One region of the Priestia sp. J2 genome, then DNA from elsewhere that is predicted to be linked to it. Evidence: riboswitches for the same ligand, from Rfam matches in the RefSeq annotation. Region 1 holds a riboswitch; each other region holds the start of a gene.

Region 1 (10,047 bases):
AGCTGGATATTTCATTGTTAACTTAGAACCGATGTTTCCATCAATCCATTCCATTGTTGCGTTTGCTTCACAAACTGCACGTTTTGTTACAAGGTTGTATACGTTGTTTGCCCAGTTTTGAATTGTTGTATAGCGGCAATACGCGTCTTTTTTGATGATGATTTCTACAACGGCACTGTGAAGAGAGTTTGTTGTATAAACAGGTGCTGTACAGCCCTCTACATAGTGGACGTGTGAGCCTTCATCAGCAATAATTAACGTACGCTCAAACTGTCCCATATTTTCAGAGTTAATACGGAAATAAGCTTGTAATGGTGTATCTACTTTTACGCCTTTTGGTACGTAAATGAATGATCCACCAGACCAAACCGCTGAGTTAAGAGCAGAGAATTTGTTATCCGTTGGCGGGATAACTTTTCCAAAATGCTCGCGGAAAATATCTTCGTTTTCTTTTAGCGCCGTATCTGTATCTTTAAATACGATACCTTGCGCTTCAAGATCTTCTTTCATATTGTGATAAACAACTTCAGATTCGTACTGAGCTGATACACCCGCAAGATATTTTTGCTCTGCTTCAGGAATACCAAGTTTATCAAACGTTTGCTTAATTTCTTCAGGAACTTCATCCCAAGAGCGTTCAGACTTCTCAGATGGTTTTACGTAGTACGTAATTTCATCAAAGTCTAAGCTTGCCATGTCTCCGCCCCACTGTGGCATTGGCATGTTGTAGAAGTGCTCTAGAGATTTCAAACGGAAGTCAAGCATCCATTGTGGTTCCTCTTTCATACGAGAAATTTCTTCTACGATTTCTTTTGTTAAACCGCGTTTAGAGCGGAAAATTGATACGTCTTTATCGGAAAATCCATATTTATAATCGCCGATTTCTGGCATTTTTTTAGCCATCTTTTATTACCCCCTACTTGATAGGATTGGGAATGAATGAAGGTCTTATTTTTGTTCGTTAAGACCTTTTTCCATCGCTTTCCACGCTAGTGTTGCACATTTAATACGCGCAGGAAATTTTGCTACACCTTGAAGTGCTTCAATATCTCCTAAATCTATACTATCATCATACTCTTTACCTTGCATCATGTCAGAGAAGATATGGGCCATTTTAAACGCTTTGTCTACTTCTTGACCTTTAATTGCTTGTGTCATCATTGAAGCTGATGACATTGAAATTGAACATCCTTCACCTTCGAACTTTGCATCCACCACTTTGCCGTCCTCTACTTTTAAAGAAAGTTCAATGCGGTCTCCGCACGTCGGGTTATTCATATGAATGTTCACAGTATCTTCATTCAATGTTCCACGATTACGCGGGTTTTTATAATGGTCCATAATTACTTGACGATAGAGAGTATCTAAATTATTAAAAGCCATTTGTAAAATACTCCTTCGTTTTTATTAATGATGACACCAATTTATCTACTTCTTCTTCCGTGTTATACAGATAGAAGCTTGCACGTGCAGTAGACGATACGTTTAAATATTTCATCAGCGGCTGCGCACAGTGATGACCTGCACGAATCGCAATTCCATCAGCGTCTACTACTGTTGCAACGTCGTGCGGATGCACATCTTCAATATTAAACGTCACAACACCCGCTCGCTCTTTCGGTCCGTAAATCGTAATTCCATCTACTTGCGATAAGCGATCCAGTGCATATTGCGCTAGCTTGTGCTCATGTGCTTGAATGTTATCTAAACCAACTTCTTCTAAGAAATCAATCGCTGCACCTAAACCAATTGCACCTGCAATGATTGGCGTACCTCCTTCAAATTTCCAAGGAAGCTCTTTCCACGTTGATTCGTATAAGTTTACGAAGTCAATCATTTCGCCGCCAAACTCGATTGGTTCCATTTTTTCAAGAAGCTCTTTCTTTCCATAAAGAGCGCCGATTCCAGTCGGTCCGCCCATTTTATGTCCAGAGAAAGCAAAGAAATCACAGTCTAAATCTTGTACATCCACCTTCATGTGAGGCGTACTTTGCGCACCATCCACAACCATTACTGCACCGTTAGCGTGTGCAATTTCTGCAATTTCTTTTACTGGGTTAATTGTACCCAATACGTTAGATACTTGCATAATCGATACAATTTTTGTGTTAGATGTAATCGTGCTTTTTACCTCTTCTAGTGAAAGTGCATGATCTTCTGTTAGTGAAATATATTTTAACGTTGCACCTGTTTCCTTGGCAACTTGCTGCCAAGGAATGATGTTACTGTGATGTTCCATATAAGTAATCACAATTTCATCACCAGGTTTAAGATTCGCACGGCCATAGCTTGCAGCTACTGTATTAAGAGCTGTCGTTGTACCGCGCGTAAAGATAATCTCTTCCGTTGATTTTGCATTAATAAACTTACGAACCTTTTCACGAGCGCCTTCGTATCCGTCTGTTGCTCTTGTACCAAGCGTGTGAACACCTCGGTGTACGTTTGAGTTATATTCTTTGTAATACTTCTCAATTGCTTCAATTACAGCAAGCGGCTTTTGTGAAGTTGCTGCACTGTCTAAATAAACGAGTGGGCTGCCATTTACCTCTTGGTCTAAAATAGGAAATTGTTTACGAATATCAGAGATATTCATTATCGAACTTTCCTCTCAATTAAATCCGTTAATTGTTTTTTAACCGTTTCGATTGGCAACTCGTTTACCACTGGTGCTAAGAACCCGTGAATAACTAGACGTTCTGCTTCTGTTTGCGGAATACCGCGGCTCATTAAGTAGTAAAGCTGAATTGGATCTACGCGTCCAACAGATGCAGCGTGTCCTGCTGTTACATCATCTTCATCAATTAGAAGAATTGGGTTTGCATCTCCACGTGCTTTTTCACTTAACATTAACACACGGGATTCTTGCTCAGCGTTTGATTTAGATGCACCGTGTTCAATTTTACCGATACCGTTAAAGATTGAAGACGCGCTTTCTTTCATAACGCCGTGTTTTAAAATGTAGCCTTCAGAATGTTTTCCGAAGTGTACGATACTTGTTGTTAAGTTTTGAGACTGCTCTCCACGTCCAACTGTTACCGTTTTTGTATCTCCATATGAACCGTCGCCCATTAGATACGTTGTATTTTCTGAAACTGTATTTCCTTCACTCATTAAGCCTAAAGCCCACTCAATGCGACCATCTTTGCCCGCTACGCCGCGGCGGTTCACATAAGTAGTTGTACCTTTAGCTAAGTAGTCAACAGCTCCAAACGTTACTTTTGCATTGCTGTTAGCGAATACTTCCGTCACGATATTGACAACACCGTGTGACTCTTCAGCAGTAGCAATGTAGTTTTCTACATATGTTACTGAGCTGTTGTCTTCAGCTACAACAATAACATGGTTGAATAAAGCTGCTTCTTCATCTTCACGGACAAATACAGCTTGAAGAGGCTCTTGTACTTCTACATTTTTAGGAACGTATACAAATACACCCCCGTTTAATAACGCTGCGTTTAATGCAGTTAAACGGTGCTCATCTACTTTAACTCCGTCTTTCATGAAGTACTTCTCAACAAGGTCGCTATGCTCTTTAGCAGCTGTTTGAATATCTGTGAAGATAACGCCTTGAGATTTTAGCTCTTCTGTTAACGTTGAGTATGCAGCTGTTTGGTCACGCTGAACATATAGATTCTTAACCGCTTCTGTATCAATCAGTGCTTTAACCACTTCTGGAAGCTCGTCTACAGATGAGATTGTGCTTGCCTGTGAAGTGTGCTTGTCAAAAGCAGTAAAGTTCCATTTCGAAATGTTTGTTTTATCTGGCTTTGGAAGTGCAAGATCTTCTGCTTTCGCAAGAGCTTGTAAGCGAAGATCTAGCAGCCAACTTGGTTCATTAGCTTCTTTTGAAAAGCTGCTGATGTACTCTTGATCAAATGGTAATTTCGTATCAATAGTCATAGAGATCCTCCTAACTCTTAAGCTTCTTGCTCTACAGTTTCGTCTTCAATACCTAATTCTTGTTTGATCCAGTCATAACCTTCTGCTTCTAGACGCTGCGCTAATTCTGGTCCGCCTGATTTTACAACACGACCTTGCATCATAACGTGAACTTTATCTGGTGTAATGTAGTTTAATAAACGTTGGTAGTGAGTGATCATTAAGCAACCAAACTCGCTGCCGCGCAGTTCATTAATACCTTTTGATACAACTTTTAACGCATCGATATCTAAACCAGAGTCGATTTCATCTAAAATTGCAATTCCTGGTTGAAGCATCATTAATTGAAGAATTTCGTTACGCTTCTTCTCACCGCCAGAGAAACCTTCGTTTAGGTAACGCTGAGCCATGTCTTGATCCATTTCTAAGAAATCCATGTTTTTGTCTAATTGACGGATGAATTTCATTAGTGAAATTTCTTCGCCTTCTTCACGACGAGCATTAATTGCTGAACGTAGGAAGTCTGCGTTTGTTACCCCGCTGATTTCACTTGGATATTGCATCGCTAGGAATAGACCTGCACGAGCGCGCTCATCTACTTCCATCTCAAGTACATCTTCGCCGTCTAGCGTGATGCTTCCTTGTGTAACCTCGTATTTAGGATGTCCCATGATTGCTGAAGATAATGTTGATTTACCAGTACCGTTTGGTCCCATGATTGCATGGATTTCGCCGCCCTTAACTTCTAAATTAACACCTTTTAAAATTTCTTTACCTTCAATTGCAACATGAAGATCTTTAATTGTTAAAGTTGACCCTGCCATATTAAAACCTCCAGTTATAGACGTATATAGTAAAAAACGATATACCTATATCTTTTTAATTATTCTCATTTTATTCTCATTACAATCTTATAACAAATGAAAACTTATAGCAACCTTTTGACCCAAAAGGTTTTAAACCATTATGTACGTTTTTTAAGACTAAATCCACTCATAAAAAAGTTGCCTTAAAAGACTCGATAGAGCCTTCTAAGACAAGCTTTTTACCCGCTTTATTTACTTAGTGCGTGTGGCTAGTCAGTTCTGAAACACACTCTTGGACAAGCGTAACGGACTGACTCATCGCTGCGCCTCCGCCAAATGCCGCTGATACTCCGCATGCTTCTAAAATTTCTTGCTCAGTTGCACCTTGATCAATGCAGCCTTTTGTATGATAAATCATACAGTACTCGTCTTGAGCTACTACGCTGATTCCTAGCGCGATTAACTGCTTTTCTTTTTTAGAAAGAGAACCTTCTCCAAAACATGCTTCAGTAAACGCATTAAACGTTTTTGTTACTTCCGGCAATTTTTCGCTAAATTTCCCAACACCCATTTTATAATCATGAAGTGCTTGCTCAGTTGAATGACGTGCTTCTTGCTGCATAACGTCAGCTCCCATCATCAGTAAAGTTTTCACGGTTAGTATGCGTGAGAAAAATAAGAGTTATTCGTTTTGATGCATACAAAAAAGCACTTGCCCAGAGTGGGCAAGCGCTTTTCTTCTATTATTTATTTACCGGCAATACTCCGCCTTTGTATTTTTCTTTAATGTAGTCTTGAATTTCTTTAGAGTGAAGAACTTTTACTAAAGCTTTCACTGTATCTTTATTTTCGTCACCTTTGTGAACCGTAATGATGTTTGCATATGGGTTATTTTCTTTGCTTTCCACTGCGATTGGATCTTTTACTGGATCTAAACCAGCATCGATAGCATAGTTAGCATTGATAACAACAGCGTCACCTTCATTGTTTTTGTACATTTGAGGTAACAATCCGCCTTCAACATCGGCTTTAAATTTTAAATTCTTAGAGTTTTCTACAATATCTTTAATTTGTGCGTCTGTTTTCTTTACGCCTGGTTTTAATTTGATCACGCCAGCTTTTTCAAAAATCGATAAAATACGTCCTTGCTCTGCTACTGCATCACGCATAATAACTGTGCCGTTTTTCGGAAGATCTTTTAAGCTTTTGTATTTTTTAGAGTAGATACCAATTGGTTCAATATGAATGGCACCGGCACTTACAAAATCATACCCTTTTTCACCTTTATGATCTTTTAGCACTGAATTCATATAAGGAACGTGCTGGAAATAGTTTGCATCAATTTCATTGTTTGCAAGAGCTGTGTTCGGTAAGATGTAATCTTGGAATTTTTTAATCTCTAAGTCAATTCCTTGTTTTTCTAAAATCGGTTTTGCTTGTTCCAAAATTTCAGCATGAGGCGTATTAGATGCACCCACGACAATTTTCTTTTCATCTTTTGATCCATTGTTAGATCCACACGCAGCTAATCCTACTACTAGCGCAGATGTTAATGCTAAAGCTGAAAGCCATTTCTTCATAATAAATAGTCCTCCCTTTATCTTTTATCAATTTTTGCAGTAATCGCATCTCCAATAAGTTGGATAATAAATACAATAATCAAAATTAAGATCGTAGCAGCTAGCGTTACGTCATTATGACTGCGCTGGAATCCTTCTAAATATGCAAGGTTTCCAAGACCTCCAGCTCCAATCACACCCGCCATTGCCGTATAGCCGACTAACGCAATGGTTGTTACTGTCAAACCGGAAATCAAAGCTGGCAGCGATTCAGGTAACAGCACTTTAAAGATAATAGTGCTTGTTGTGGCTCCCATTGATTTAGCAGCTTCAATAACACCTTTATCAATTTCACGCAGACCAATTTCTACAAGACGCGCATAAAATGGTGCTGCTCCAACAATTAAAGCCGGTAACGCTGCATTAGCGCCTAAAATACTTCCTACCAATGCTTTGGTAAATGGAATCAGTAACACAATTAAAATAATGAATGGAATGGAACGAAAGATATTTACAACCGCCGACACAATGGCATATAAAGGTTTGTTTTGCCAAAGCTGTCCTTTGGACGTTAAAAATAAAAGCAAGCCCAATAAAATACCTAGAACAAATGTGGCTACAACTGAAATAGCCGTCATATATAGTGTTTCATTTGTCGCTTGAATAAAATCATCTAAAATAACGTTTGGAAATAGTTTCTCAAGCATTTGTCATTACCTCCACTTCTACCTGCTGCTCATGAATGTATGCAATGACTTTTTCAACTTCTGTTAATTCTCCGTCTAAATGAACGAACAGCGTCCCGTATGAACCTGTTTGTGTATGAGAAATCTTTCCTTGCAAAATATTAATCGTTACATCAAACTGTTTTAAAATCGTTGTAATGAGCGGTTGCTCTGCTTTTCCGCCAACAAACGTCAGCTGAATAATTTGCCCGCTTGGATACAGCTCATTTACTTGTTCAATCGTTTCAAACGTTTCCTCTGGTTCAGAAATCTGTTGAACGAATCGTTTTGTAATCGGCTGCTTAGGTTTTCTGAATACTTCTAGCACTTGTCCTTCTTCTACTACTGCCCCATTTTCCATAACGGCTACTCGATGACAAATTTTACGAATGACGTGCATTTCATGAGTAATCAATACAATGGTCAACCCTAGCTTCTCATTAATATCTACTAACAGATCTAAAATAGAATCTGTCGTTTGAGGATCAAGCGCTGATGTTGCTTCATCACAAAGCAATACTTTTGGATTGTTCGCTAGCGCTCGAGCAATCCCAACACGCTGCTTTTGTCCGCCGCTAAGCTGTGATGGATAAGCATCTTCACGCCCTTCAAGCCCGACTAGCTTGATAAGTTCGTCTACTCGTTTCATTCTTTTTTCTTTTGAAATCCCTGCTATTTCTAACGGAAAGGCAATATTTTCTCGTACCGTACGCGACCACAAGATATTAAAGTGCTGAAATACCATACTAATTTCTTGTCTAGCTTTTCTGAGTTTTCCGCCTTTAATTTTTCCAATATCATTACCTGCTACTTCGACCGTTCCTGTCGTTGGTGTTTCTAATCCGTTTAGCAAGCGAATCAAAGAACTTTTCCCCGCTCCGCTATAACCAATAATTCCGTAAATTTCTCCTTGGTTAACGGTTAGATTCACATTATCAACAGCTGTTACTTGACCGCTTTTGGCCTGATAAATTTTTGTAACGTCTGTTAATGTAATCATATTTCTTCACCTTCTTTAATAAAAACTTAATTATGTTAGGTTGCCCTATAGGATGAAAAAGCCGTAAAACAATTTTCCCCATTAAAAAAGCCTCTCTGCGCATGACAGAAAGGCTCGATATTTAATCCTTTCTCTCATCTTTCAAAGCGCATAGCTTTGCAGGAATTGGCACCATTTCAGTTAGTCTGACGGTTGCCGGGTTTCACAGGGCTCAGTCCCTCCACCTCTCTTGATAAGAGTTCGCAACAATTATTTTGTTTTTGGGAAATATTCATTCATTTATGAACATTCATGAGTGTGATTTTAGCATGTGTCAGATAGGCTGTCAACAGATTTTGTTCTTGGTATAATATCCCAAGAATTCAACAACCCCAACGGTTCGCTCTCTTTCCACTTCTTCATTTTAAACAAACGTTTGATTATCGAAGCTCCTCGAGTACGTGCTCGATGGAATGAAACGCGTAGAGTTTTTTTACCATTTCACCATTTTCCACTTCAATCAAACAAGGTACGCTTTCAATAGAAAATAATTCTGCTTTTGAAGGCATATAATTTAAATTACTCATTCCGATGGTTACATCCGGCAGCATCGCTTCTGCCACGGTTAACATTTTTTTTGCCAGCTGACATGTCCCGCAAAAAGGCGTATGGAAAAAGATAAAGGCTCTTTCTCCTTCTTTTAACTGATCATCCAGCTGTTTTTCGCTCCATTCTTGCATGTTGCTCATTCCTTTTATGTTAAAAATTCTGCATTAACATCGATATTGGCACTTAGCAATACTGTTGCTATGTGATGTCTAGGGGCGGCAGCAACTTCTCGGTACATTTTATCAATATATAGATGCTCTGCTTCCGGAAGCTCTCGTTTAAATTGTTTTCTCAGCTTATTCCCTGAATCATCAGAGTCAACGAGTATGTATACCTCTTTGTTAAACGTACAGTCAATAATTTCATCCAGCTTTGATAAACTAATCGTACCGTTTGTACAAATAATTTCAATTGGTTCTCGAATGATATCTTGAATACGCTTTTTATCTGACTTTCCTTCGACAATAATTACTTTTTCAATTTCAATTAGCCCCATTTTCATCACCCATAATCGTCAGTTGTATAGTAACATCATTTCTTTATGCTATACAATATTCGTTAATGTATCACAGTTCACCTGTTTTTTAAAAGAAATTTGCAAGAAAGAACTCTTTTAAAAGGCAGTTTAGGCCATATTATCTCTATAAAACAAGAAAAACAGCGGCAGTTGCCACTGTTTAGCACCATCCTGCTTCTTCATCGCAGTCTGTATATTTTTGCGTTTCACCTTGTTTTTGTACGTCCGCGTATTGATAGAACTTATTATTTTCTTGCGAATATCCTTCTTCAAAGCGGTATTCATTGCCGCTTGTTCCGTAGCTAACTTCACCAATTGGCTGCTTATCAACGTATAATTTCATACCGCCGTCATGAAATTTAGCTGTAACGCGATCTGTAACATCCATTTTTTGTTTTTCAAACATAAAAAGACACTCCTTTAGCTTGTTTACTAATAGAGTGTCCAGTCAAAAACTTTTCATAAAGACAATTTATGGAGGAATATTATCCTTCGTTTGTCATTTCTTCGTATTGCTCTGCTGTCATCAGCTTGTCTACTTGAGAAGCATCAGATGGTTTGATTGTAATCATCCATGCCTCTTCGTATGGAGATTCATTAACAAGTTCAGGACTATCGCCTAAGTTGTCGTTTACTGCTACAACTTCACCGCTAATTGGTGCGTAAAGCTCAGAAACTGTTTTTACTGATTCAACGCTACCAAACGGCTCGTCAGCTTCTACTGTTGCTCCTACTTCTGGCAGTTCAACGAATACGATGTCTCCAAGCTCAGCTTGAGCGAAATGTGTAATACCTACGCGGACAACGTCTCCTTCTGTTTTTACCCATTCATGCTCTTCAGAATAACGCAAATCTTTTGGTGTACTCATCTTAATCCCTCCAAAATATGTATCGTAATTTGTTTATATAAAAAGCGCCTTCAACGTGGAGAACACTTTCTACAACCTAAAATAACTTCCTATTAACAGTGTAA
Region 2 (10,047 bases), 990 kb from region 1:
CACATAAACTAATGAAAAAAGACCTCTTTCCAAGAAAGAGGTCTTTTCGTTTATTTCACTAGCTTTTGCTCAGTCCCAGCTGAACCTTGACTTCGTTTATGAAATCCTTTTGCGTAGTACGCGATAATAAGACCGATAAACCATAGTGGTCAGATAACAACTGCAATTCTTGTATCTGGATTGTACGCCATAAGAACAACCACCAGCGCTAGGAACGCAAGTGACACATAAGACGTTAACGGAAATAAAGGCATTTTGTATTTTAACTTTGCCTCTTCACCTTTTTTTAGCGTTTTGCGATACTTAATTTGAGAAAGCAAAATAATTCCCCATGTCCAAATCGCACCGAATGTTGCAATGCTTGTTACCCACGTAAATACTTTGGCAGGCACAATGTAGTTTAACGCTACTCCGACTAATAACGCACCCGCTGATGCTAAAACAGCTTTTCCAGGTACGCCGCCTTTTGTCAGCTGACCGTATCCTTTTGGAGCTTCTCCGTGCTCTGCTAAGTTAAACAGCATACGGCCTGTACTAAAAATACCGCTGTTACAAGAAGAAAGAGCTGCTGTTAGCACCACAAAGTTAATAATGCCTGCCGCTGCTGGAATCCCGATTTTTTCAAATGTTAATACAAACGGGCTTCCCTGTGAACCAATTTCTTGCCAAGGATAAATCGACATAATGACAAATAATGCACCAACGTAGAAAATAAGAATACGCCAAAAGACCGAATCAATCGCTCTTGCTAGAGATTTTTCTGGATTTTTCACTTCTCCCGCGGTAACGCCGATCATTTCAATTCCTAAATATGCAAACATAACCATTTGCAGCGACAGTAAAATACCTTTGAATCCGTTCGGGAACAGCCCGCCGTTGTCCCATAAGTTTTTAATACCCGTCGCAACGCCGCCGTTCCCGATTCCAAACACAATCATTAATAATCCAACGGCAATCATTAACACAATCGCTAAAATTTTAATAAGTGCAAACCAAAATTCCAGTTCACCATATGCCTTAACAGCTAAGAAGTTAACTGTTGTCATGATGACAAGCGCCGATAACGCCCAAATCCAGTTTGGTACATCCGGATACCAATATCCCATATAAATACCAACGGCTGTAATTTCAGCCATACATGTTACAACCCATAAAAACCAGTAGTTCCAACCTGTTAGATAACCAGCAAGGGGCCCTAAATAGTCACGCGCGTACTTGCTGAATGAACCTGCAACAGGTTTTTGAATCGCCATTTCTCCAAGTGCTCTCATAATAAAAAACATAATCATTCCGCTAAATCCGTACGCCAATAATATTCCCGGCCCTGCTAATTTAATAGCAGATGCAGATCCAAGAAACAGCCCTACCCCTATGGCTGCTCCTAAGGACATCAGCGTCACATGTCTTTCTTCTAACCCGCGTTTCAATTCTTTCCCCTGAGTTTTCCCCTGCATAAACGTCTCCCCTTTTTCCAATCTGTCAAAACGAGATGAATACAGCTTTTTGTTAGCGCTTTCATATAAATTTATGCTAAAAGTCAGCTAGGCTGTATATTTGTATTCTATCACCTTTCTCTCGCTTTTCTTTTGTCGAAAAACAAAAAAATTATCGTATCATTTTGTTTAAACGCACAATTAGACGTAGACACTGCTTTTTTACTATGTATTTATTATCGCACCTAAGTAATAGTATTTTTCAAAAAATAGAAAAACGCCGACTCAACTCCGTCAGCGCATCGTTCATTTTATGCTTTTTTATAAAACTAGCATTTATCTCGCGGGTTCAAAAGTTTTACAGCCAGGTTCTTCCGTTTCAGAAACATGGTGACTACTTTCAGGACTCACAACGTAAATGGACTCTGCACTGCATTTATTTCCCGATTTCCAATACATGCACTCATTCACTTCACATAATACACCTTGGGCCACTGTTATCCCTCCTTTTTTTGTCTTATCTATTTACTACCCGAAATAGAACGCTTCTAACATTTACATGCAAAAAAACCGCTTGTTTATCAAGCGGATCCTTTTACTGCGTGTGTTCAACATACTGTTTTTTAGCTAAATATAATTCACGACTCAGCGTGATCCGCCGTTCTCTCAAGTTCCTTAATTTAACTTGAAACTGTTCATTAGTTGGCTCTTCTTGAATTAAGCGATACGTAAAAGAAATATCTTCATTTAACTGTTTAAAATCTTCCCATATTTCTTGAACGAGTGCGGATTGTTTGTCTTCAAATGAACGATTTTGCTTCGTTTTTAGCGCGGCTAAAATTTCCTGCTGCCACGTTTCGTCTTTTAGTTCTTTTGCTAACAAGTATAGATCTAAATAATCATCAACGCTTAGCGCCTGTTGTGTATTTTTCAATGTCATCACCTTTTCTATACGAAATGTTTCTTCCTAAGAAGAGGATTTCATCATAGAAAAAGATTCCTCTTCTTATCTGTCAGAGCTAGGCTATGCTGGAATTAGCACCATTCAATGATTGTGGTTGCTGAGGCTTCAAAGGGCCAGTCCCTCCACCTCTCTAGATAAGAATATTTCGCTTTTAAATTATTTCTGACTATTCTAATATGTTTTATAGGTTACGTCAATAGCTTTTCAATAAAAAGAAAAAAGAAGTAAAATATGGTATGATTTTATAAAGGATGGTGAGCACATGAAACGATATATGTTATCTGCTTTTTTGGGAAGCTTGCTGCTGCTTCTTAGCATTGCTTTTTCATCTACTTTCCACGTTGCAATTGTCAAAACAACCGGAAGCATTGGAGGGATTATTTTAGCAGCGGCGGCTTTAGTTATGAACGCGCTTGAAGATCCCCCCTCCTCAGGTAATACAGGTGCCGGAGCTGTTGAATCACTGGATAAAAGCACCGTTTGGGCTACTTATTTGCTTTTACTTTCATTACCGAACCTCATCGCATGTATAACATCTTATGTTTTATGGACTCGCTGACATTCACCAACATTACGGACGTTTTGCCACCTGTAGGCTCATTGATATTTGTTTATCTACAAATCCAAGTTCACGGTACACATGCTGTGCAAAATTCCCAGCATGAACGCTGAGTCTGATTTCAGGGTATCCTTTGATAGACAATTCATCAATTGCTTTTTGCATTAACGGCTTGGCTAGACCTTGCCCGCGGTATTCTGGTAAAACATATAACTCGTAGATAAAGCCAATTTCTGCTTTTGAAAAGAAGTCGGCAGATGGACCGACAAAAACCCAGCCTGCAAGTTTATTTTCTTGTCTAGATACTAAATAATAACACCCTTTTTCAAGGGCATTATCAATTAGTTCATTTACGCGTTCAGTTGACGGTTGAAACTGATGCGTTGTTCCTTCAAACAGCGCATCAGCAGATTTCGTCCGAATTTCCTGTATTTCTTCTTCAGTAGCTTTTGCAATCATCACAATCTCTCCTTTCGTGTTCGTTTTCCACATACAGAGATAAATTCCTGCAAAAAAAAGTCTTCGCCTAAGCGAAGACTTTTATTTAAATTCAAAATGTTCTTGATGGTTGCCTTGTTCATCCGTCCAGTTAATCATGATGTCTAAGCCTGCCGCTTTTCCAGGAACAGCAAAATTGGCATAGCGAAAACGCTGACCGCTTTTGCTTAAGTTAGACCTTTCAATAGGAGAAAACAAGCTGTATTTCGCCTTATTTTTTCCTTCGTGCCTAAAAGCTTGGACCTGCACACGCTCTACGTCTTTTCCAATGTTTTCAACGGTTAATCCATATGTATGATAGACGTTATTTTTCCACTTTAGCTGATTATCTCCCGTCATGCTCGCTTTTGTCAGTTCGACCGACCATTGTTCAGATGATTTCTTCATTGGAAGTTTCTCAATCGAAAGAGCGCTGACATGAATGGTTGCAAAAGCAAGCCAAACAAAACAAAAAGTGCTGACTGTATAAAGTAGTCTTTTCATAGATTTTGATCTCCTTAGAAATTTTAGTAGTAGCATCTCCTATTACCTTAAAAATTATGATAAACACTTTAACAAAAAAGCCTCTCCATTCAGGAGAAGCTTCTTAATTAATGCATCAGCAAATCTTTTTGTTTGTCTAACGAGTGTTTTGTATATAAATCTCTTTCAATCGCATATTTAGGACGCTGTTTCACTTCGTTGAAAATCTTGCCAATGTATTCTCCGACAAGACCTATTCCCATTAGCTGCAGGCCGCCTACAAGCCAAATTGATAAAATAAGAGACGTCCAGCCAATTTGCGTATGATCTAAATATTTTTGAATCAGCGCATAAATGCCAAACAAAATACTAAAGAGAAACGAAGCTCCTCCAAGCAGCGTCAGTAAGCGTATAGGTGCTACGCTAAAAGACGTAATCCCGTCAAATGCAAAAGCGAGCATTTTCTTTAGCGGATATTTTGACTCACCCGCCGTCCGTTCTTTGCGGTCATATGTGACTTCCGTGGAGCGAAATCCTACTAATGGTACAAGGCCCCGCAAAAAGACGTTTCCTTCTTTATATTTCATGAGTTCACCAAGAGCACGTTTGCTCATAAGGCGAAAATCAGCGTGATTTTGAATGAGCTGAATTCCTAGCTTGTTCATAAAACGATAAAACCCTACTGCCGTGGTTCGTTTGAAAAATGTATCGGTTTCTCTGCTGTCTCGAACGCCATATACAACTTCATACCCGAGCCAATATTTCTCTACAAAAGTACGAATGACGCTGATATCATCTTGCAAATCCGCGTCAATGGAAATGACGCAGTCAGATTGCTTATGAGCTACTTCTAATCCTGCAAGCAAAGCATTTTGATGTCCTACATTTCGCGCTAACTTTAACCCTTTTACAAACAAATTGCTGCAGCTTTCTTTTTCAATAAGCGACCACGTGCTGTCTTTACTTCCATCGTCTACAAATAAAATAGTGCTTTCACTTGATACAAGTCGTTCATTAATCAGTTCTTTTACTACAGTAGTTAATTGAAAAGACGTCTCTGTGAATACTTCTTCTTCGTTGTAGCATGGAACCACGATCGTTAAAATAGGTCTGTTCATGTTATTGCCCCCTTACTTTGCTTCATATACATACACTTTCCAAGCGGACTGTTTATCGTTAAATGCTTTTAAAAAGTGCAAACCGTCGCTTTCAGCATTTTCAATTGGCACAGCTGAAAAAATATAGCGACCGCCCATTTTCTTAAATTGGCTGATATTAAGCTGCAAATGACGGATTTTTTTCGTTGAGTCTTTTCGGTAATCATATTTTTTCCCTAGCTCGCTAACAAACAAATAGCAGCGATTGCCCCAATGATCATAGTAGCTTTCTAGTTTTTTATTTTTATCAAGCTCTTTGGCAATAATTTTGCGAAACTCATGTTTATATGTTAACGGATAGAAGTTGTTATACGTATCTAGCGTATAAAAGCCGTTATACTGAGCAATTGATGGATGAAGCCCTATGCTCGCTACGCGATAAGATGATTTAGGTTTTCCAATATATCTGCTTATTTCATCAAATTGATGCACAGCATAAAATTCTTTGACTGAAGGCTCGTGATTGTAGCGATAGTAAAGTTCAGGATTTGCTATAAATAACAAAAGCAGCTGTAAAATCAAACATACCCACACAAACTTTTTCCACGCCTTGCTCCTTTTCCACAAAACATAGCCGCCAACGGCAAACATCAAATAAATAATGAGCGGGCGTAAAAAGTGAAATCTAGCAAAGTTGAACGTATTAAAAAGCTGATATTTTTCTTTTAGCGGCTCCCAACCTTTATAAAACCAAAACGCATACCAAATCGACAGTAGTAGATTAAGAATAAATAACTGCAAAAACGTTTTTTCAAGCTTTTCCTTGCGATTTCGAGCAACAAACCACAATACGACAAAAGAAAGCGGTAAAATGACAAAAGTATGAAGCGTCATTACATGCGTATGCCCGAGCGTATAGTTCTTCAAAGCAAGGCGAACGGAATGTCCAAAGCTTAGAGTAGAGCTTAAAAATTCATTTCGACTCGTCGGGGCCTCCGGAAATAAAAGCGAATCAACAAGTCGGTATTCAATGAGCAGAAAGACAGCAGTCATCGCTGCAATACTGCTTAAAAAAGGAATATTCCACGCTCGTTTTTTTACTACGTCTCTTAGCCATAGCAGCCCCATCGCTGCTAAAAAGAAGAAAAACCCGAGCACAAAGCTCGCGTAAAACGGGAGCAGTAAAAGTGTAAGCCATTCCTTCCACGTTCCTTCGCGGTTTCGAATGGTTAAAAACGCCCACAGCGCCAGCGGCTGTCCTAATGTACTCAGCATGCCCGAAGGCCAAAATGGCGTAAGTGCAAAAGCAAGCGATACAAGCACTCGAATCGCATACGCATCCTTGCTTTTAATAAAATGCTTTTTTAATAATAAATACATTCCAATTAAAGCAAATACGCGCGTGATCGTTTGACTCAGGCTGTATGCAAGCATGGTCGGGAATACACCATATAGCCACTGGATACCGCTAAATTCTGTTCCAAACGTATTCCTCGGCAATCCGTTAATAATTTGAGGTAATACGGCATGACTGGAGCCAAACAGCTCTCCGCTTCGATGCAGAACTTTATACCACGTAATATTTGAGTCTAAATTATCATGCACGCGTATATGTGAATTTTCCCCAAGCAAAAACATAGGAGATACATACGCAAGCAGCAAAAGGAAAGCGATAATAAGCAATGTTTTTTCTTTATTCATAGCTGTTTCTTTCTTCATCTGTTAACACCTATTTCCATTTCATAATGACTAAAAGCTAATCTTGGACGACTGCTTCTTTTTTTGTATTAAATACAAAGTATTTTTGACCCGTATAATTTAAAAGCGTATACAGACCTGTTCCAATTAATATACCGACGTCTTTTTTGAACGGACGCACCGCAACAGGAAGTTGATGCAATAACCAGCTGGAGAACTGCAGTCCAATATAGTAAGACAAGCCGTAGCAAATGCCAATAACTAAAATAAAACGCAGTATGCTTTTTGATAAATGAACTCCGCTTTTAAACGTAAATATTCGATTTAACACGTAGCTGACGACTGCCCCCGCTGCATTGCCGACGAACGTCGCTATCCAGTAATGATGAAAGATATGAAGCAGCACATACATAATGGAGAGACCTACTGCTGTATTGACCAGTCCCACTACTAAAAAACGTACAAAAGATCCTTTCATATAAACTCCTTTTGATTTTGATACTTTCATAAAAATTACATATTATGACTTTAAATACAGTTTCAGTGTAGCAACTCCACTTAAAAATCTAATGAAAATAACATTAAAAACAGATGAAAAAAAGCTAAAAGAATCAATAAAAATTAGGATTCTTTCAGCTATTTAGTAGAGCCTTCAATCATTAATTTTTGATCGCTTTGATTATCAAACGCATCCACTGCCGCTACTTCTATTTGATACGCAGTATGAGGCTGCAAACCGGATAACGGAAGACTTAAAACATCCGGAACAGGATCGCTGTAATATTGAGAAAATGCATTATATGTTTTGACCACTTTTCCAGTTTCTTTATTTTTGACGGTAATGCGATAAGAATGAACCATCAGATTATCCACCGCTTGCGTAAACTGGATATAAAGCTGATTTGCTGAAGCTTTTTCTTGTATAACAGAAATAGTAGAGCTTGGAAGAAAAATCGGTTTTACTAAATCTCGCTCATTCGTGTAGTGAAATTTTTTTGTATCTGCAGGTGTGTCAATTTCCCACGCTTCTCCCGTCCACTTATTGGCGTGAAAATCCCGCCTTTTAACGACTACTTTTCGATTATAAACCTCTACAAGAAGACCTTGACTCACATCTCGGTAGCCAGGAGGAAGTTCACCTTGTAAATATCCAGCACCAGGCCATATATACCGAACAGAAGACGTTGCAAGAGAGGTGAAATCTCTTTGAAAAATAGTACGAGGGTCGTCCAACGGATGGTGGGTATGACCAGAAAACGTAATGACCTGCGGATAAGGTTTTAACGTATTGTAAAGAAGCTGTTCATTCACTTCTATCCCCCATCTGTTTTTCCCGTACAATGTATTGTTAATAGGCTGATGAATAAAGACAAAAATCGGTTTTTTAGGATCGTCTCGCTTTGCTATCTTCAACTGTTCAGCAAGCCAGTTAATTTGTTTGATTGAATAATCACCGGCGGTCAGACGGCTTTCTGTTCCAAGCATGATAAAATGATATCCTTTTATCACTTGATGAAAGTAAAGAGACTTCATTTTGGTTTTAGATAAAAAACGCTGCTGCGCTTGCTGATTGGTTACACTGTCCCGGTATTCATGGTTGCCAATTGTAAAAAGAGACACGGCCTGCGACTGTTTATTTTGATTATAAATAGAAAAAAAGCGATCGTATTCTTTTAACGCGCCTGTGTCGGCCAAATCTCCTACGACTACGAATGCATCTTGTTTCGGTGCCTGTTCATTTAATTGCGTTAATGCATGTTGAAAAGTACGCAAATCAAGCGTTCCTGTTTCCTTAATGTGAACATCACTGATCACAGGAAAAACTAGCTTTGGTTCGATGTATCCGCTTCGTCCGCTCTTCTCTTCAGCTCGTACATTTAAGGTAATCCCGCATATAAGAACACTTATTAATACTAAAGCGAGCCAGTCTTTTTTCAGCGTTTCCATAAAACCGCCGAGCATGATGCTTCCTCCTTCCTTCACTGCTGCGTCTCAGTCATTTTCTCTACGTGTATGAGCTTTTATTTTATGTAATTTCAAAATATCTAATCGTATAGTTTCAATATTTCTTTTCGTGTTTGCATACACTATGTTCACAATCAATTCATTACACTTTTCCTAGTCATAGTGGTATGATTTTCGTATATTACAGACTAATTGTTGAAAATGTAGGAGTGAATATTTTGAAAACGGTCGCTGTTATTGGAGGAGGAATTACGGGCTTAACCACTCTGTACTATTTGCAGAAACTAAAACGAGAACGTAATCTTCCGCTTAAATTATTATTACTAGAGAAACATCCCCATCTAGGAGGGAAAATCAATACGCGTGAAGCTGGGGAATTTATTATGGAAACAGGGGCGGATTCTATTGTGGCTCGAAAAGAAAACGTTATGCCTCTGCTAGAAGAGCTGTACTTAACAAACGATTTAGTCTATAACGAAACGGGCAAATCATTTATTTACTCTGCTAATGAGCTGCTTCCAATTCCTGAAGATACCATGTTTGGTATTCCAACAAGCGTGGAATCTCTTTTTAAAAGCGAGCTGATTTCTTCAAAAGCTAAAATTACAGCTTTAAAAGACTTAATTACTAAAAATACAACGTTTACGAAAGACAGCTCGATTGGACTCTTTTTAAAACATTTTTTAGGAGAAGAGCTAGTAGAAAAGCAAATTGCACCTATTTTATCGGGCGTCTACTCTGGCGATTTAGACAAGCTCACGATTTCTTCGACTCTCCCGTATCTGCTCGACTACAAAAACACGTACGGCAGCATCATCAAAGGAATGGGCGCCAATGAAAAAAAATTTAAAACGGCAGGAAATAAAAAATTCATTTCGTTTAAACAAGGTTTATCAACGATTATTCACCGCTTAGAAGAAGAGCTTTCTGATGTAACGATTTTAAAAGATACGCCAACCACCAGCATAAAACAGTACGATGAGCGCTATCAAATCACTACGCCGGGGCAAGCCTATTCAGCGGATTACGTGGTGTTAGCTACACCGCACACGGCTGCTCAGCATCTGTTGAACGATCCCGAACTAAACGAAGACTTTGAGCAGTTAAAAGATTCTTCTCTCATTAGCGTGTACATCGGCTATGACGTTCCAGACGAATACCTTCCCGCTGAAGGCACCGGGTTTATTACCTCTCAATCAAGCAACTTAATTGCCAATGCCTGCACGTGGACGAGCAAAAAATGGGCTCACACTTCTAAGCGAGGGAATTTGTTAGTTCGCCTGTTCTATAAAAGCACAAGTCACCACTTTGACAGCCTGCGGACGATGTCAAAAGAAGAGCTGCTAGCAGTGGCACAAAAGGACATTAAAA
Region 3 (10,047 bases), 2.5 Mb from region 1:
TTTCTCTTTAAAGTATTTGTGATTTTTATATGTATACCTTACAGCACTTAACTATTATACCATTAAAAGGAATATCACTTAAAAACATTCTATTTTTAGCAAAAAAAAATACAGCGCCCTTTTCAAAAGAAAAGTTCGTTGTATAGGATGTGCTGCATTTTTTATGTCACTTTCTCGCTGTATGTACTGTGAAATCCCGCTTCGATATGGGCTACTTGAAAGCTATGATGACCAATTAAATATTTAACAATATCCACACGGTCAATTTTACCTGGCTTATTGTTCATTGCTTCTCGCACCATAGATTGAAATGTTTCTTTGCAAAACTTCTTTTCATGAAGCAGAATCGTTTCACAATACTCTTCATGGTCTCCCTCTGAAATACGATAATAATGCATTTCTTTCACCCCTTTTTAGTGTTATACCTATTACATACCCCAAATATTGCTATTTTAACAAATTAATTTTATTATTCTTTATTTTTCCATTTATATATAATTTACAGCGCAACGTTTCGAAACTCATCGTTATAAATGCTAATTTGAAGACGCTGAGAAAAACGTTCTTCTTCAATGTAGGTCTCAGGCATTAATCCAACAGGATATACCTTAGGGTTTTCGCCACTTCCTAATATGTATACATACATCTTTCCTTCGTTTGTATATCGAACCTTCGTCGAAATACCTCCTTGCCCTTGAAGAGGCGCATAAACCGCTCTTACATTATCTCTAATTTCTTGTACAAATCCATGTAGTTCAACATCCGAATCGTAATAGTGGTTTGCTTCATACAAGCCGTAAATACGAGACTTATCGATATCACATAATATGTTCCAAAATTCAGATAAATCTTCTTGGAACAACACTTGAATAAAATTTCGTGCAGCTTCTTGCTGTTCTTTTGTTAATTCTTTTGTTAGCGCAAACTCTTCATTTTTTAACATCTCAGTCACCTCCCTTATGTATGTAATACGACAAGAGATACAAATAACCTCTTTTTTCAGCTTATTAGCAACCAATTTATTTTTCACATTAAAAATTGAAAAGCTATCTCGACTAAGATGTCAAAATAACTTTTCAATTACTGTAGAATAATTACGTAAAATACTCGATTTTCGCATTTGGAAAATACTGATCAATGTAATATTCCAACGTCTCTCTCAATTCTTGTTCTTCATCTTTTGCGTATACATACTTTCCAATCCCGTAACGCCCCCATTTGTAACGGCGCTCTTCTTCATTCATCTCAAGCTTTGTTTTCGGATAGTTTTTCTCAATCACTCGTTTGGCCGGCTTGGTAAAGCGATGCTGAATCATTTCAAATGTAATATCATCTCTTGACTCTTCAGGTATAGAAGCATCAAGCTTTTCAAACAGCTGACGGTATCCCTCTTGCCAACCTTCATGGATGTAAATAGGCGCCACAATAAAGCCAAGTGGATATCCGGCTTTTGCAACTTTATTAGCAGCTTCAATCCTGTAATCAAGAGGAGATGTACCAGGTTCAAAGTTTTTTATAACATAATCTGCGTTTATGCTAAAGCGAAAGCGCGTGCGACCATTATGTTTAGCATCCAATAAATGATCCACGTGATGAAATTTAGTCACAAAACGCAGTTGACCTAGTTCACTTTCTCCAAAATATTCAATCGCGCGCTTTAATGAATGTGTTAAATGATCAATTCCTACGATATCAGATGTACAAGCCGCTTCAAATCGCGTTATTTGAGGGGCTCTTTCCTGCATATATTGCTCTGCTTGACCTAATATTTCTTCAACATTCACGTACGTGCGAATATACGGTTTGCTTCCCATTGTTGTCTGCAAATAACAATAGTGACAGTGCCCCATACACCCTGTTGCAAAAGGTATTGCATATTCAGCTGACGGTTTAGATGTATCAAATTTCAAGGTTTTACGCACACCAACTACTAAAGTAGACTTGGCATTGCGGTATTTTTGCAAATCATTCTTTCCCGGTATATTACGCACTTGATTATGAGAAGTTGTTTGACGAATTTCAATTCCCATCTTCTCAAATTTTTCTTTTAATTGAACACCAAGCGGGTACTCCATTGCCCCTGGCTCAATGTATACTAATTGAGGTACAAAAGGTTTTATCATCATGTACACTTCCTTTTTTCTAATACTAATAGCGTTTGAAAAATAAAAAGACTCTATCCATGGTAATTATTTTCCACATCAAAAAAGACTCTCTATTTAAGAGAGCCTTTCGTCAATCATATTGTTCATAATCAAATATCTTGTTATACATGTTCTCTGCTTCTTCATACGTTGAATACACAGCATCATCTTCAGCTAACAAATGATAAGACTCATGCAGAAACAACGCTTTTTCACCTTTATTTTCAGGATGTTCAACAATTTCAGCTTGATTAATATTGGCAACGTTTGCCGTATGAGGATTTCGGTAAATAACAAATACTTGATCTCCTACTTGATATTCTTTTTTCTCCACGATCATCATCCTTTTCTTCTTTCTTTACTCGTATGATGTCCGCTTTTACTCATTTTATCCGATAAAAACACGTGGTGAGATCATCAAGAATTTATACGCTTTTACGCTCAATAAACCGAAAAGGAAGCTCAATTTTTTGAGGATCCTTGCTCCTAACTAGTTTAAAAAGCGTTTCGCCCATTTCTTTGAGAGGAAGTTCGATCGTTGTGATTTGTAAATAAGAAGAAAGCGGATGATTATCAAAACCAATAATAGCTAAATCGCCTGGAACTGATATACCCGCTTGTTCGCACTGAGCTTTTATACCAATAGCGACTTGATCGTTTGTTACTAAAAGCGCCTGAGGCCGATTTTTCATCTGCACCAATTTTTTCACCACTTTTTCACCATCTGTCACGTTCAAACAGCCTTGAAACACCCATTCCGGATGATAAGGCTCATTTATTCTTTCTACATATTCTTTGTATGCTTGCTGCCTCTGTTGACTATTTGTACCCGTCATTCTTCCAATACAGTAGCCAATATCCGTATATCCTTTTTCTTTTAAATACATGAGCGCTTTCTTAAAAGCTGCATAATGATCAACGTATACGGAGCGAATAGAACGATTTTGTACGTTTTCGCACACGGCTATCGGCCCGTACTGCTGATAATATTCAATCGTGCTCCAGCTGCCTGCTCTAGAACAAATAATCACTCCATCAACCTGCTTTGTTTTTAGCATATGAAGCGCTTCTTCTTCTTTTTTTACATCATAGTTCGTCTGACAAATAACAAGCTGATACTGCTTTTCTAACGCTTGAGAGGCCACTCCTTCTAAAAGCAGACTGAAATAAGGATGATTAATAAAAGGCAAGACGACAGCAATCATATTTGTTTTCCCTTTTGATAAGTGAACGGCATTAATGTTTTGTTCGTAATTAAGTTCTTGAATTACTTCTTCTACCAGACGGCGCTTTTCTTCTTTTACATACGGATGATGATTTAAAACCCGTGACACGGTCGAAACAGATACACCAGCTTTTTTTGCGATATCTCGGATATTTGTCATGTTTTCACCTTTTTCTCTTGCGCTGAAACGCGTTTCATACTTTATTCTCATTATAAAGTGAAACAGCAATAAGCTAAACCCGTTACAATCATGTTTTTATTCACTTATATAAGGAGGTCATATCATGGGTATTTTATTATTCATTTTATTATGCGGAATTGAAATCGGAGGAGCGGCTTATGCACTTAAACAAAATGAGACACTTTGGAAGGAGCTAGATGAAAAAAAGCCGACTGATTTTTTCAAACAGTAAAAAACCCTTAAAAAGAATGTTCTTTTTAAGGGTTTGATATTACGCAGCTTCTTTAGATGATTTTGATTTTTTATTTAAACGAGGAAAGCCAATTACAATCGCAATGATACCGCAAACCGCTGTTAACATTGGATAGAATGTAAATGGAATAATCTCAATTGGTGAAACTTTAGCAAATCCTGCTGCTAGAAGCATTTGTGCACCGTAAGGGATAAGCCCTTGAACGCTGCATGAAAACAAGTCGAGCAGACTGGCTGATTTACGATTATCAATTGAATACTTATCAGAGATTTCTTTCGCTAACGGACCTGCTGTAATAATTGAAATCGTGTTATTAGCCGTGGCTAAATTGGTTAAACTTACTAATCCAGCGATGCTGAATTCTCCGCCTTTTTTTGTTTGAATACGTCGTGTTAATAGGTTCAATAAGAACTGAATACCGCCGTTATAGCGAATGAGTTCAACCATTCCGCCAATTAACAGAGATAAAATAATTAATTCCGACATTCCGCCAATACCTTCTGTCACAGTTTTAGCAAGAGAAGAAAGCGTGTAGCTTCCGTCAGCTAATCCAATCACGCCGGCTAATACAATTCCTCCGGTTAAAATGCTTAATACGTTTGCACCAAATATGGCAGCAACGAGTACGCCGACATAAGGCAAGATTTTAAACCAGCTAAAATCTTTAATTTCTACTGATGACGTATTGCCTAGCGTCATTACAAGTAATAAAATCACTGTAACAATCGCTGCAGGAAGGACAATAAAAAAGTTTACTTTTAATTTATCTGACATATTTGTTTTTTGAGTACGAACTGCCGCAATGGTCGTATCAGAGATTACGGATAAATTATCTCCAAACATTGCACCACCAACAACAGCAGCAATTGCCAATGTAATGGATACATGCGCCTGCTCACTGATTCCTACAGCGATAGGCCCTAACGCAGCGATCGTTCCCATTGACGTTCCCATCGAAATTGAAATGAATGCGCCAATAACAAAGATTCCGACTACCACTAAGCTTTGCGGAAGCGCAGACAGAGCTAAGTTTACCGTTGAATCAACAGCTCCCATGCCTTTAGCGACTTCTGAAAAAGCACCTGCTAAAATAAAAATAAGTACCATAATAATGATATCAGGATGCCCTGCTCCTTTAGCAAAGCGTTCCACTTTTACATTAAGTGAATCTTTGCGGTTCATAGCCAGCGCCACAATGGCTGCAATGATAATAGCTACTAATACAGGCAGCTTATAAAAATCTCCCGTTATAATTCCTGATCCGACAAACAGGACTAAAAAGACGCCCAGCGGTAACAGCGCCCAGCCGTTTCCTTTTTGTTGTTCCATTCTTAACACCTCTTGTTTACGTAATAAAAAAAGACCTCTTCTTATTGATAAGAAGAGGTCTCTTATTTGTATCATAAGATTACCCTTCTCATCTTCCAAACGAAACATCGTCTGCTGGATTTGGCACCGCACTGCGTACAGCCAGTTGCCGAGACATCGTAGGGCCAGTCCCTCCGTCTCTCTTGATAAGAAGTTTGTAGTTGTTTTAAAAATAGTCTTTCACTACTGTAATCTCTTTTTATTTAATTGTCAAATGCTATTTTAGAAAAATATATAGTGTGAAAATTCTCACATCAATTAGCTACGTCACGTTTTAAAAACGCCACCCATGCTACCCCCATAAAGAAGACAAAGTGTGCAACTAAGATGAAGATTGAAAATGGAATTGTCATTCCGTCAAACATCGTCTTCATTCCGTCCATATACTGCACAAAGTTTGTGTTGGCGAACAGTAAAAATTTCCCCCACCATAGACCAAACTGTGATACTATCCCAGTTACTGCTTTCGCCCCAATACTTACGACAATAGCTAGACTTGAAGCAAGCGCGCTGTTTCTAAATAAAGACGACAGCATGAATGCGAACGTCATCATCATAAACGTTTCCATATACGCGCTGTCATACGTAAGCGTAATGTTTTTAAGCAGCTGCGCATCTCCTTCTAGACTGGCAAATCCAAAGAACAATGCTCCCCATACAAACGAAAAAAGCAAATAGCTCAGCAAGTAATACAAGCTAATTAAAACGAGCGTTATGTACTTGGACGTTAAAATCGTTGAACGTCTAGCAGGGCGAATTAAAAGAAGCTTAATGGTACCCGCTTCAAACTCTTTTGCAACCATTGATCCTCCAACAGCAAGCGCGAAAAATTGAACGAGGATCAGCATGCCTGCACTAAATGACAGGAAATTCAATATGTTGTCTTCCGTTCCTGCGCTGTTTGCTACTTTCTTCATTAAAAGAGCCATACAAAGAGTTAAGATGCCGATTGTAATAAACGTGACTTTTGTACTTCTTTTGTAAAACCATTTCATATGTTCATTTTGAATTAACTTAAGCATGGTGCTCTCCCTCCGTAACGGACATAAACGAATCTTCAAGCGTCTCATACACAGGAGTGATTCGGTAGACTAAAATATCGCTGTCCACTAATTTTCTATTTACAGCTGGAATTTGTTCTTTTACAATCGCCACGTCGATAATATGTGATCTCATCGTTACTTCAAATTCTTGTGATAAAAGATCCGCTGCTTTTTGCGCGTCAGACACCTCAAATTCTACGTACATTCCTTGGTCTTGACGATTTGGAGATAGATCTTGAATGGCTTTTAACTCACCGTCTTGAATAATGCCAACGCGGTCACATAATGCTTCTACCTCTTTTAATAAGTGGCTCGCGATTAAGATTGAAATTCCTTCTTCCCTGCAAAGCGTTTGTAAATATGTACGAAATTCTCTCATTCCCGCTGGGTCTAGACCATTTGTTGGTTCGTCTAGTAAAAGCAATGCAGGCTTATGTAAAATGGCTTGAGCTACTCCTAAACGCTGTCTCATCCCAAGGGAATACGTCTTCACTTTTGCATGAATGCTGTTTTCAAGCTTTACTAAAGCAATCACTTCATCCAAGCGTTCTGATGTGACCCCTTCATGCATATTCGCAAAGTGTTTTAAATTTTGATAGCCCGTCAGATAATCATAAAACTCAGGGTTTTCAATAATCGCTCCAATTGATTTCATAGCTGAAGTAAACTGTTCTTTTAAAGGAAACCCATTGACGGTAATTGTTCCCTTTGTTTCTTTAATGAGTCCTACTACGGTACGAATTAGCGTTGTTTTTCCAGAGCCGTTCGGACCAAGCAATCCGAAAATCTCACCGCGCTCAACCGATAAGGATACATCATGCAAAATGGTTTTCTTCCCAATTACTTTACTAACATGATCTACTTGTAGCACTGTTTCTGTCATCAGGTACATCCTTTCTTTAATTAGCAATACGCTTTCTATTGTTTCTCTTTTTTAACTATTTGTCTACTATAACCTTATTTTTGGAAAAGTAGCCCATTCAAATCATTCGTATTATCCGCTTACATTTGATAAAATAAAACAAACTTTAGTTAGAGGAGGACTTCTACATAATGAACTTAACCGTATACCTTGCCGGGCAAATTCATGATAACTGGCGAGACGAAATTAAAAACCAAGCGGAACAATTAAACCTTCCCCTTACCTTTGTCGGTCCCATGACAGACCATGACCGCTCCGACAACATTGGAGAAGAAATTTTAGGAAAACAGCCTAATGCTGTCTTAAAAGATGAAGCTGCTTCTCAAATTAATAATTTACGCACACAGGTGCTCCTTAAAAAATCTGATGTGGTCATTGCTTTATTTGGTGAAAAATACAAGCAGTGGAACAGCGCAATGGATGCGGCGACAGCCATCGCATTAGATAAACCGCTAATTTTGGTTCGCCCTGAAAAACTGCACCACCCGCTTAAAGAACTGTCAAACAAAGCGCAAGTTGTAGTCGAAACGCCAGAACAAGCTCTTCAAGCATTAGCTTATATTTTTGAATAACAACAAATAAGAGCTGTCGAAAACCGGCAGCTCTTATTTGTTGTTTGTTGAAGGCTCTGTACGAAGCATACGATGAGTATTTCGTGGGAAGTTCCGAGATTATTATTTTTTTAGGTTTTTTTCATTTTTGACATAACGATAAGCAAAGTTACAGTCAGGTGCTTACTTTTTTGATCCGGATGCTCCATAATCTTTAATCGTTAACTTCACATCATAGTTAATTGGCACTTCACTAAATGTTTGATCCCAATTTCCTTTGACCCTCATCCATGTTTTAGGCTGCTTAATTCTCAATTGATTTCCGAAACCTGCAACATCAACTTTATATTTTGTTTGCATTTTTTCTAGTACGTTTCTTACCAGGTACTTTACTTTTTTTTCTGAAGTTTTTTGCGCATTCTGTAAAAATTGATTATTAAAAGAGCTCCCTGAGGTCATCCAACTTTCAGATAGCCTTCCCACTGATTCAATGTGTACATCAAAAGAGATATTATCTCCTTTAACATGGGGTTGAATGTGACTTTTCATAGACTCTATTTCATATACAATCAGCTGACCGGTCTTTTTATCAAAGCTTTTTACTAGCCCGCCTTTCCCTTCCCCTGTAATCCAAGCCAAACCATCTAGTTCTTCTTCATTCAAAAAACCAATCATTTTGCTTGTTTCCCCTTTAATTATACCAGCACCCGCAAATTTGATTTCTCCATTTGCTGATAATACATTTTGCAACAGAAAACTAGATCCAGTTTGAATCTTGCTTGCTAATTTAATAAGCGGCATGGGCGGTAAAACCCGCGTTGTTCGATACGTATTGTCTATCATTCCATACAGGTGAAAAGCTGGGATCTCTCCTGCTGTTTTTGATTCTAACGTGTCGCTAGCTCTTCCTTTACTAATAAACACAAGGCAACTAGGTCTAAAATCATTGTCCCGAAGAGTTTGGTCCACTAATTGCTCTAAACTATACGCTCGTGCAAGGGCCTCACTGATAACCATTACTTTCATATGAGGACTAGTTAAAGGAGTGTCACTTCTTAAAGATAATTCACGAAGCATTTGAAAAGGAGAATCTCCTGTTTCCGAAATATTTACGTAAGATTTCTGCTGCGGTCCTCCTTGTTTAGTGGTTGAACTTGCGACTTGAGGAGTGATAAGTTGATAAGTTGACGTAATCAGGTTCTTTTTAGTATACCCTTCTCCTTGTTCATCAAATTCTTTTTCAGCTATGGACTCCTTACCTTTATCATAGGCCACACCCACTCCAAAACTTTGCTCTTCAATTTCATGACTGCTCCAGCAGCCTGCCAGAGGAAAGAGCAAAAAAACAGAAAACAAAACCAATAGGTACTGGAAATGGTTAAAGGTTTGTTTCATATTTTACTCCCTTTACTTTTGAAATAATGAGAAGAAGCAGCGGCAAAAAGCCAAATAAAACTAAGGCGATATTGCCAATCATATCTCCCAATTTAAATACATCATTAATATTTTTAGGAATCATGGAAATAAGATATATGACCGGAAGCAAACCATACATAAATGGATGAATGTTTTTTTGGAAAAGCTGAGACAGTCCTAATGAAGCGGCGTAATGGTTAATAGTAAAAGAAGCAAACATCTGCATGATCCATACAACTAGCAGCAAGGAATCAAATCGTTCAAAAATCAAGCCTGTCAGCTCAAAACTCCTTATTAAATCAAGCGTTGGCCATGTTCTTATTACTACTCCATCAATCGATAACGCTCCAATCACCATTACAACAGTAATCACATAAATAAATATAGGAATAGTAATTCCAACTAGCACAGCTTTTCCTGCTTTGTGCGGTTCTTTCATAAAAGCTAAAATGATTAACATGATTTCAGGACCGGTGAATGCAAGAGCAGTTGTTTTTACCCCTTTTAGTCCAGGAAGGACTCCTGATCCAAGTACGGGGCGCAGATTATCTATTTCAAATATTTTCATACTCATAAAAGCTACCAGTAAAAAAAGAATAACGGTAATAGGGAATATAATTTCAAACAGTCGAGCGATCGGATTAATGCCCCCTCTAATTAAATAGAGGCTTATCCACATAAATGGCATAATAATAGCCCACGTCGGCGTTCCTTCCAGCAAGAGATATCCGGTTACTTCTGCCAATGAACGGGCGTGAAAACCACCAAGCAGTAAAAAATAACCTATCATAAGTAAGCTAATTAACTTACTCAACCATTTCCCTGTAATTTCTTTACTGTATTGATAAAACGTCTTTCCAGGGAATTTCCGGCTTAACTTCACCATGATTATCGCTGCTATCATGGTGACTATTCCTCCTAGAATAACAGTTAACCACACATCT

The links. A riboswitch is a leader RNA that binds a small molecule or an ion and turns the genes downstream of it on or off. The one in region 1 is predicted to bind S-adenosylmethionine.
Region 2: it holds a riboswitch for S-adenosylmethionine, as region 1 does, so the genes downstream of both, LJY09_RS19570 (hypothetical protein) here and LJY09_RS24765 (methionine ABC transporter ATP-binding protein) in region 1, are expected to answer to the same signal.
Region 3: it holds a riboswitch for S-adenosylmethionine, as region 1 does, so the genes downstream of both, LJY09_RS10955 (Na+/H+ antiporter NhaC family protein) here and LJY09_RS24765 (methionine ABC transporter ATP-binding protein) in region 1, are expected to answer to the same signal.

The regions. Positions count from the first base shown of each region.
Region 1 covers NZ_CP086208.1:4,761,885-4,771,931, forward strand. The annotation lists gene sufB (Fe-S cluster assembly protein SufB) at 1-903, opposite strand, end outside; gene sufU (Fe-S cluster assembly sulfur transfer protein SufU) at 949-1,383, opposite strand; gene LJY09_RS24735 (cysteine desulfurase) at 1,373-2,593, opposite strand; gene sufD (Fe-S cluster assembly protein SufD) at 2,593-3,900, opposite strand; gene sufC (Fe-S cluster assembly ATPase SufC) at 3,918-4,703, opposite strand; gene LJY09_RS24750 (carboxymuconolactone decarboxylase family protein) at 4,942-5,307, opposite strand; gene LJY09_RS24755 (MetQ/NlpA family ABC transporter substrate-binding protein) at 5,429-6,265, opposite strand; gene LJY09_RS24760 (methionine ABC transporter permease) at 6,283-6,951, opposite strand; gene LJY09_RS24765 (methionine ABC transporter ATP-binding protein) at 6,944-7,969, opposite strand; SAM riboswitch class I at 8,101-8,208, opposite strand; gene LJY09_RS24770 (thioredoxin family protein) at 8,389-8,688, opposite strand; gene LJY09_RS24775 (toprim domain-containing protein) at 8,703-9,053, opposite strand; gene LJY09_RS24780 (YusG family protein) at 9,235-9,480, opposite strand; gene gcvH (glycine cleavage system protein GcvH) at 9,560-9,943, opposite strand.
Region 2 covers NZ_CP086208.1:3,770,035-3,780,081, forward strand. The annotation lists partial or broken gene alaP (alanine permease AlaP) at 51-1,454, opposite strand; gene LJY09_RS19565 (DUF1540 domain-containing protein) at 1,770-1,928, opposite strand; gene LJY09_RS19570 (hypothetical protein) at 2,029-2,367, opposite strand; SAM riboswitch class I at 2,437-2,538, opposite strand; gene LJY09_RS19575 (hypothetical protein) at 2,660-2,956, shown strand; gene LJY09_RS19580 (GNAT family N-acetyltransferase) at 2,969-3,415, opposite strand; gene LJY09_RS19585 (hypothetical protein) at 3,497-3,937, opposite strand; gene LJY09_RS19590 (glycosyltransferase family 2 protein) at 4,045-5,034, opposite strand; gene LJY09_RS19595 (DUF6044 family protein) at 5,047-6,732, opposite strand; gene LJY09_RS19600 (GtrA family protein) at 6,770-7,189, opposite strand; gene LJY09_RS19605 (metallophosphoesterase) at 7,348-8,673, opposite strand; gene LJY09_RS19610 (protoporphyrinogen oxidase) at 8,895-10,047, shown strand, end outside.
Region 3 covers NZ_CP086208.1:2,173,872-2,183,918, reverse strand. The annotation lists gene LJY09_RS10980 (hypothetical protein) at 162-398, opposite strand; gene LJY09_RS10975 (hypothetical protein) at 500-943, opposite strand; gene splB (spore photoproduct lyase) at 1,095-2,123, opposite strand; gene LJY09_RS10965 (transcriptional regulator SplA domain-containing protein) at 2,236-2,484, opposite strand; gene LJY09_RS10960 (LacI family DNA-binding transcriptional regulator) at 2,570-3,529, opposite strand; gene LJY09_RS27635 (hypothetical protein) at 3,654-3,782, shown strand; gene LJY09_RS10955 (Na+/H+ antiporter NhaC family protein) at 3,822-5,132, opposite strand; SAM riboswitch class I at 5,218-5,324, opposite strand; gene LJY09_RS10950 (ABC transporter permease) at 5,426-6,193, opposite strand; gene LJY09_RS10945 (ABC transporter ATP-binding protein) at 6,186-7,097, opposite strand; gene LJY09_RS10940 (YtoQ family protein) at 7,268-7,708, shown strand; gene LJY09_RS10935 (Ger(x)C family spore germination protein) at 7,871-9,082, opposite strand; gene LJY09_RS10930 (spore germination protein) at 9,066-10,047, opposite strand, start outside.